2 regions of the Delftia sp. WSY_22 genome follow, and region 1 is predicted to be linked to the other one. Evidence: riboswitches for the same ligand, from Rfam matches in the RefSeq annotation. Region 1 holds a riboswitch; the other holds the start of a gene.

Region 1 (4,216 bases):
AGCAGAACTTGGGGCCGCACATGGAGCAGAAGTGCGCCACCTTGGCGCTGTCCTTGGGCAGGGTTTCGTCGTGGTAGGCCTGGGCGGTGTCGGGGTCCAGGCCCAGGTTGAACTGGTCCTGCCAGCGGAAGTCGAAGCGGGCCTGGCTCAGCGCGTCGTCGCGGGCGCGGGCGCCGGGGTGGCCCTTGGCGACGTCAGCGGCGTGGGCGGCGATCTTGTACGCGATGATGCCCTGCTTGACGTCGTCGCGGTCGGGCAGGCCCAGGTGTTCCTTGGGCGTGACGTAGCACAGCATGGCGGTGCCGAACCAGCCGATCATGGCCGCGCCGATGGCGCTGGCGATGTGGTCGTAGCCGGGGGCGATGTCGATGGTCAGCGGGCCCAGGGTGTAGAACGGCGCCTCGTGGCAGTGCTTGAGCTGCTCGGTCATGTTGGCCTGGATCATGTGCATGGGCACGTGGCCGGGGCCTTCGATCATGGTCTGCACGTCGTGCTTCCAGGCCAGTTGGGTCAGCTCGCCCAGGGTCTTGAGTTCGGCGAACTGGGCTTCGTCATTGGCGTCCGAGGCGCTGCCGGGGCGCAGGCCGTCGCCCAGCGAGAAGCTGACGTCGTACTGCTTCATGATGTCGCAGATGTCCTCGAAGTGCTCGTACAGGAAGCTCTCGCGGTGGTGGGCCATGCACCACTTGGCCATGATGGAGCCGCCGCGCGAGACGATGCCCGTGCGGCGCTGGGCCGTGAGGTGGATGTAGGCCAGTCGCACGCCGGCGTGGATGGTGAAGTAGTCCACGCCCTGCTCGGCCTGCTCGATCAGGGTGTCGCGGAAGATGGGCCAGGTCAGGTCCTCGGCGATGCCGCCCACTTTCTCCAGCGCCTGGTAGATGGGCACGGTGCCGATGGGCACGGGCGAGTTGCGGATGATCCAGTCGCGCGTGGTGTGGATGTTCTTGCCCGTGGACAGGTCCATCACGTTGTCCGCGCCCCAGCGGATGGCCCAGACCAGCTTCTCGACCTCTTCCTCGATGCTGGAGGTGACGGCCGAGTTGCCGATGTTGGCGTTGATCTTGACCTTGAAGTTGCGCCCGATGGCCATGGGCTCGATCTCGGGGTGGTTGATGTTGGCCGGGATGATGGCGCGGCCGCGCGCCACTTCGTCGCGCACGAATTCGGGCGTGATGATCTTGGGGATGGCGGCGCCCAGACCGTTGCCGGCCAGGCGCGCCTCGCGCGCGGCGTCCTGCTGGTACTCGGCCATCCATTCGCGGCGGCCGTTCTCGCGCAGGGCCACGTACTCCATCTCGGGCGTGATGATGCCCTTGCGCGCGTAGTGCATCTGGGTGACGTTGCCACCGCTCTTGGCGCGGCGCGGCTGGCGCTGCAGCGATGCGGCCTCGGCCCGCAGGCGGGCCACGCGCTCGTCTTCCTCGCCGCGCTTGCCGCCGTCGTCCAGGGCCTGCCGCAGGCGGCCGGCGTAGTACTCGCTGTCGCCGCGCGACTCGATCCAGGCATTGCGCACGCCGGGCAGGCCGCTGCGGACGTCGATGGCCACGGCAGGGTCGGTGTAGGGGCCCGAGGTGTCATAGACGCTGACCTGCTCGCCATTGGTCAGCTGGATATCGCGCACGGGCACGTTGAGGCCGCTGTGCAGGCTGCCTTGCAGATAGCTCTTGGTGGAGGCCGGGAACGGCTTGCGCGACTGCGCCAGCAGGTCGGAAAAACGCTGTGCGTCTGGAGCTTCGCCGGCTGCGGGGGTGAAGATGGAATCGGGAGCGTTCATGTCGGGTTCCTTGCGTTCAAAGCGTCGATCAACAACGCTCCGGGAACCGGACACTCCTTGGGCTGTGCCAAAGGCCGCGCACCGGGCTATGCCAGTGTGGGCCTGCCAGGGCCGTATGGCCTTGGCCCCTGGTTGCCACGCACGCCAAGGCGCACGAGCAGCCTTGGTTGGCAAGGGCCGATGTGCGTTGGATGGTGGCCTGCCTGGCCGTTGCGGCCCTGCGTGTATCCGCCGTGGCGGATTTCCATCCTCTGACTTCGGCCCCGCTTCAGGGTCCCGCTCTTCTTCCGCCGGTATCAACCGGATCAAGTTCGTCGGGTTCGCCGCCTGGCCCATGCAGCGCATGGACCGGTTGGCATCTCAGTGCATCAGCACACCCCGGAGCAGCGGCAAGTATAGAGGATGGTTGGCGGCCCATCGCCTGCGGGTTTGCCCAGGGGCCATGCGCCGCCGTCAGTCAAAGCCGCGCAGCGCACCCCATTCGGCCAGCGGAGCGCGCGTGGCGCGCCAGCCGTTGATGGGGGCGCTCTTGTCCTCGTAGCCCAGCGCAATGCCGAAGGCCACGTGGTAGCCCTCGGGCAGCGCCAGCGCCTGGGTCACGGCGTCGTTGTAGCGGCGCCAGAAGCCCTGGGCGCAGGTCGCCAGGCCATTGGCGCAGGCCAGCAGCATGAAGGACTGCAGGTAGATGCCCAGGTCCACCCATTGCGGCAGGCCCATGCGCTCGTCCACCGCCACGATCAGGCCCACGGGCGCGCCGAAGAACTGGCCGTTGCGCGCCAGCTGCTCCAGCCGCGCGGGCTTGTCGTCGCGCGGAATGCCCAGCGACTGGTACAGCTCTTCGCCATTGGCAAAGCGCCGGCTGCGGTAGGGCTCCCAGAGATTGGGCGGGTAGGACAGGCCGGGCTGGGCGTCCTGGGGCTCGGCTTCGGCAACGGCGGTGAGCAGCTGCTGCAGCGGATCGCCCGTCAGCGCCAGCACGCGCCAGGGCTGCAGGTTGCCGCCCGAGGCCGCATTGGCCGACTGTTCCATCAGGGTGCGCACCAGCGCCGCATCGGGCGACTGGGGCAGGAAGGCGCGCACGGAGCGGCGCGCATGCAAGGCCTGTTCAACGTTCATGCTGGTCGGAGTCTCCGGTCTTCTTGGGGGATCTTGGGGGATCTTGGGGATCTTGTGCAGGCCTACTTGCCCATGATCTGGTCGATCTTGTCCTTCTGGAAGGCCTGCGGGCGCTCGGACTCGCAGGGCACGCAGTCGCCCACCTTGCTGCCGGCCGAGAGCTTGGCAATGGCCTCCCACAGCAGCGCGATCTGCTGCTCGTGCGCGGCCGCGCCATCGCTCAGGCCGCGCATGGCCTGGGCCACGGGGTCCATTTCCTGGGTGATGCCGTAGGCCGTGAAAGGCTGGGGCGCGGCGGCCGACGGGACCTTGATGGACTCGGCCTTGGCAGATGCCGGGTCGTGCTCGGTCACATCGGCGCTGTGGCCGTTCTTGCTGGCGATGATGCGCGCCGGAATGCCCACGGCCGTGGCGCCTGCGGGCACGGGCTTGATGACCACGGCATTGCTGCCGATCTTGGCACCGTCGCCCACCTCGAAGCCGCCCAGCACCTTGGCGCCCGCGCTGACCACCACATCGCGGCCCAGCGTGGGATGGCGCTTGGCGCCCTTGTACAGCGAGGTGCCGCCAAGGGTCACGCCGTGGTAGATGGTGCAGCCGTCGCCGACCACGGCCGTCTCGCCGATGACGACGCCCATGCCGTGGTCTATGAACACGCGCTCGCCGATGACGGCGCCCGGGTGGATCTCGATGCCCGTCAACCAGCGGCCGATGTGCGAGATGAAGCGCCCCAGCCACTTGAGGCCATGGTTCCAGCACCAGTGCGCCGGGCGCTGCAGCCAGATCGCATGCAGACCCGGATAACAGGTGATGACCTCCCAGGTGCTGCGTGCCGCAGGGTCGCGGTCGAGGATGCACTGGATATCGGAGCGCAGGCGGTCAAGCATCTAGGGGCTGGTTATTGTTGACAAGGCCGCTCAGTCTAGCGTTTCGGTGGGGTGCTCTGCAGCATGGCCTTCGCAACACCGCGCAGGATGTGGATTTCCTCGGCGGTCAGTTGCGAGCGGTTGAAAAGCTGGTTGAGGCGCGGCATGAGCTTCTTGGGCGCAGCCGGATCGAGAAAGCCGATATGCGCCAGCGCCTGCTCCCAATGGCCCAGCATGCCGGCCACCTGGGCCGCGTCGGCGCGCTGCGGCGCGGGCGTGTGCTCCACCACGGGAAAGCCGCCCAGCGCCTGGCGCCACTCGTAGGCCACCACCTGGATGGCCGCCCCCAGGTTCAGCGAGCCGAACTGCGGATTGGACGGAATCGACAGCGCCACATCGCTGCGGTAGACATCGTCGTTGCTCATGCCGAAGCGCTCGCAGCCGAACAGGAAGGCCA
Region 2 (4,216 bases), on a different contig from region 1:
CCTGTACAACCACTTCGACGGCAAGGAGGCCTTGATTGCCGAGGTCGCCACGCAGGAGCAGACCGAGCTGCTGCCCTTGCTGCAGGCGCTGGAGCGGGCCGCAGCCCCTTCGCTGCCGGTGGTGGCGCAATTCCTGGCCGCCTACCAGGCGCTGTGCCGCCAGCGGGAATGGGCCGTGCTCAGCGCCGAGTGCCTGTCCGAGATCGCGCGTTCGCCCGGGCTGGCGCCGGCCTTCGAGGCCAACCGCAGGCGCATGCTCGACGGACTGGCAGGCTTCATGGAGCGCGGGGCGCAGCAGGGCCTCTTGCGGCCCGCCGTGCCCGTGCGCCTGGCCGCGCAATTGCTGCTGGATGCCGTGGAAAGCGATGCGCTGCGCTTTGCGCTGGCGGTGACGCCGCAAGAAGACGCGGGGGCGGATGAAGGGGTCGATGTGCTGCATCCCGCCTTGCTGGCCTGCCTTCTTGGAGGCGAGGCACAGGGAGACGCGACATGAGGCATGCCACCGGCAGGGGCGCCCGCCTGGCGGGGCTGGACCTGGCGCGCTACCTCGCGCTGGCAGGCATGGTGTTCGTCAACTTCAAGCAGGCCATGCATCCCGCGCTGCAGGAGCCTGGCTGGCTGCTGTCGTTCTTCCATTTCCTGGAGGGCAAGGCCTCGGCCACCTTCGTGGTGCTGGCAGGCCTGGGCCTGGTGCTGGCCACGCGCTCGCTGGAGCCGGCCACGGCGCGCCTCTGGACGCTGCGCCGCGCGCTGTTCCTGCTGGTGGCCGGTGGCATGAACCTGCTGATCTTTCCGGCCGACATCATTCACTACTACGCGGTGTATTTCGTGTTGGCCATCGCCTGGCTGCAGGCCGGCGCACGGGCGCTGCTGGCCGGCATGGCGGCAGTGGCCGTGCTGTCCGCCTGGGCCTTGCTGCAGCTGGACTACAGCCAGGGCTGGGACTGGGCCAGCCTGTCCTACCAGGGCCTGTGGGAGCCGGCCGGCTTTGCGCGCAACCTGCTGTTCAACGGCTTCCATCCGGTGCTGCCGTGGTTTGCGTTCTTCCTGTGCGGCATGCTGCTGGCACGCCTGCCGCTGGCCGAGCCGCGCGTGCAATGGACCTTGGTGGCTGCGGGTGGCGTGATGGTGGGATTGGCCTGCGCCGTCTCGGCGCTTGCGGCCCGCAGCGCTTGGGCTCCCTGGCTGGCCACCGGCCCCATGCCGCCCGGCCCTGCCTACCTGCTGATGGGCCTGGGCTGCGCCAGCATTGCCATCGGCGCCTGCCTGCGGCTGGCCGACCGCTGGCCCGGTGGACCGTGGCGCGGCCTGCTGCCGGCCGGGCGCATGACGCTGACCCTGTACCTGGCCCACATCCTCATCGGCATGGGGCTGCTGGAGGCCATGGGCGCGCTGGACGGATCGCGCAGCCTGCGCGAAGTGGCCGTGGCCGCCGCGCTGTACGTGATCATCGCCAGCCTGGCCGCCTGGGCCTGGAGCAAGAAGGTGGCGCAGGGGCCCGTGGAATGGGTGATGCGGCGGCTGACGGCACTGGGCTGACGCAGTCTTGCAGGGCGATGGCCCCGGGCCTGCGGCGTTGGCGACCCTGCTGTAAGATAGCCCTCCGCTCCGGGGTGCACGCCAGTGCTGAGATCCACACCCGAGAACTTGAACCGGGTCATTCCGGCGGAAGAAGAGCTTGCACCCCTGCGTGGCCGCCCATGCGCCACGGGCGGGGCGCCTTCGGAGCATCACGTCCCAGCTCTCGAAGGAATTCCATGGACAAGGCCCGGCCCCAGGCGGCTTCTCTGGTCGCAGACCTGCTTGCATTCATCGCCATGGACGGCTGCACCGACGAGCAGTTCGACGCACTGGCGCTGCGGCTGTTCGCCTACCAATACGAATCGAATGCGCCGTTTCGCAGCTTCTGCCAGCGGCGCGGCGCCACGCTGCGCAATGTGAAGACCTGGAGCGACATTCCCGCCGTGCCCATCGATGCGTTCAAGGCCATGGAGCTGCGCAGCGAGCCGGCCTCGCCCGCGGAGCGCGTGTTCATGACCAGCGGCACCACGGGCCAGGCCAAGGGACTGTCTTCGCGCGGGCGCCACTTCCATCCCGCGCTCGATGTCTACGATGCGTCGATGACGCGCAACTTCGCGCAGCGCTTCATGGCCGGGCACGAGCGCCTGCCCATGGGCATTCTCTTTCCCGACGAGCAGGCCATGCCCAACTCTTCGCTGGCGCATTACCTGGCGCTGGCCAAGACGGAATTCGGCACTCCCGACAGCCGCTACTTCCTCACCCCCGACGGCCTGGACATGCCCGGCCTGTGCGCCGTGCTGGAGGAATCCGAGCGCAGCGGCCGCCCCTATGCGCTGCTGGGCGCCAGCTTCAGCCTGGTGCATGTGATGGACGCGCTGCGCGAGCAGGGCCGCAGCTTTTGCCTGCCGCCGGGCAGCCGCATCCTGGACACGGGCGGCTACAAGGGCCAGTCGCGCGAGTTGCCGCTGGAGGACTTCTACGCCGACCTGTCCCGGCTGCTGGGCGTGCCGCGCAGCCACTGCATCAACATGTACGGCATGACCGAGTTGAGCACGCAGTTCTATGACGACGGCAATGCCACGCTGCCCTCGGTCAAGTCGGGGCCGCACTGGATACGCTCGCGCCTGGTCGAGCCCGTCACCGGCCGCAGCGTGGCACCCGGCGAGCGCGGCATTCTCGTGCACTGCGACCTGGCCAACTACAACGCGGTCACCACCATCCTCACCGAGGACGTGGGCCTGTGGGCCGGCCATGGCGAGAACAGCGGTTTCCTGTTGCTGGGGCGTGCCGAGGGCGCAGCGGCCAAGGGCTGCTCGCTGGCGGTCGATGAATTCGTGAAGGCCGCTGCTGCATGAACATCGAGAGGATCACGGCCGGCTACCTGCCCGACCTGCCTGGTTTGCGCGAGGACGAGGTGCAGTGGCATGTGCTGCCCTTCGAACGCAGCGGCGTGCGGCTGGAAGTCTCCGTGCCCCTGCTGACCGGCCCGCAGATGCATGCGCTGGCAGCCCATGTGCGCCGTGCCGCCGACCGCCACCTCAGGGCCATGCCCGTGGCCGAGATCATCGATGCCATCGACCGTGCCATTGCCCGCCTGCTGGACCGCAGCGATCCCTATCGGCGCCAGGCCGAGACCTGGCTGCCCGTGGTCAGCGGCTATGACGCCGACATGGTGCGCCTGGGGCTGACGGGCTTCTTCAAGACCTTTCGCGCCGCGCAGCTGCGGCGCTTCGTGGCCGAGGACTTTGCCAACCCGGCCGTGCTCGACGGCTTCCAGCCCGCGCCCAAGGGCGGCGCGGTGCGCGCCTTCGGGCCCGACCTGCTGATGCACAGCTGGGCCGGCAATGTGCCTGCGCTGTCCCTGTGGAGCCTGGTCTGCGGCCTGCTGGTCAAGGCGCCAGCCATTGGCAAGCTGGCCAGCGCCGAGCCGCTGTTCGCGGGCTGGTTCGCACGGCTGCTGGCCGAGGTGCATCCGCCGCTGGCCGATTGCCTGGCCGTGGTGTGGTGGAGCGGAGCGGGGGGTGTGGATGGGGCAGATGGCGCGAATGGAGATGCCGCCGCCGCGCTCCACGCCGAGGCCGACACCGTGCTCGCCTACGGCGGCAACCAGACGCTGCAGGCGCTGCGCCAGCGCCTGCCCGTGACCACGCGCTTTCTGCCACATGGCCACAAGCTGGGCTTCGGCATGGTGGGCGCCCAGGCGCTGGACACGCTCAAGGCGCCCGCCGTGGCGCGGCTGGCGGCCTGGGACGTGATGCGCTACGACCAGCAGGGCTGCTACTCGCCCCATGTCTTCTACGTGGAGCGCGGCGCCCCAGTCTCTGCGCGTGCCTTTGCCGACTACCTGGCGGCCGAACTGGCCAACCTGCAGCGGCGCTTTGCGCGCCGGCCGTTGGAGCTGGAGGAGGGCGCCGCCGTGGCCCGCTGGCAGCAGGCCGTGGAATGGTCGGGTGACGAACAGCACCTGCTGGGCCCGGTGGACGCGCCCTGGAGCGTGGCGTACAGCGACAGCCTGCAGCCGCTGGCGCCCACGGCCCTGTACCGCACGATTGCCGTGGTGGGCGTGGACCGCCTGGATGACGCCGTGCCCGTGGTGGCCGCGCAGCGCGACTACCTGCAGACGGCCGGCATTGCCGCCTCGCCCGAGCAGCTGTACCGGCTGGCGGGCCTGCTGGGGGCGGCCGGCGTCACGCGC

Evidence for each region. Region 1 has a riboswitch for thiamine pyrophosphate ahead of thiC (phosphomethylpyrimidine synthase ThiC). Riboswitches for the same ligand answer to the same signal wherever they lie in the genome.
Region 2: it holds a riboswitch for thiamine pyrophosphate, as region 1 does, so the genes downstream of both, ACF8NF_RS08785 (long-chain-fatty-acid--CoA ligase) here and thiC (phosphomethylpyrimidine synthase ThiC) in region 1, are expected to answer to the same signal.

What each region holds. Positions count from the first base shown of each region.
Region 1 is NZ_JBICKN010000057.1:88,365-92,580, forward strand. It holds gene thiC (phosphomethylpyrimidine synthase ThiC) at 1-1,777, opposite strand, end outside; TPP riboswitch at 2,043-2,168, opposite strand; gene ACF8NF_RS24360 (nitroreductase) at 2,231-2,893, opposite strand; gene cysE (serine O-acetyltransferase) at 2,956-3,780, opposite strand; gene ACF8NF_RS24370 (RNA methyltransferase) at 3,816-4,216, opposite strand, start outside.
Region 2 is NZ_JBICKN010000017.1:30,767-34,982, reverse strand. It holds gene ACF8NF_RS08795 (TetR/AcrR family transcriptional regulator) at 1-493, shown strand, start outside; gene ACF8NF_RS08790 (DUF418 domain-containing protein) at 490-1,539, shown strand; TPP riboswitch at 1,600-1,691, shown strand; gene ACF8NF_RS08785 (long-chain-fatty-acid--CoA ligase) at 1,758-2,876, shown strand; gene ACF8NF_RS08780 (acyl-CoA reductase) at 2,873-4,216, shown strand, end outside.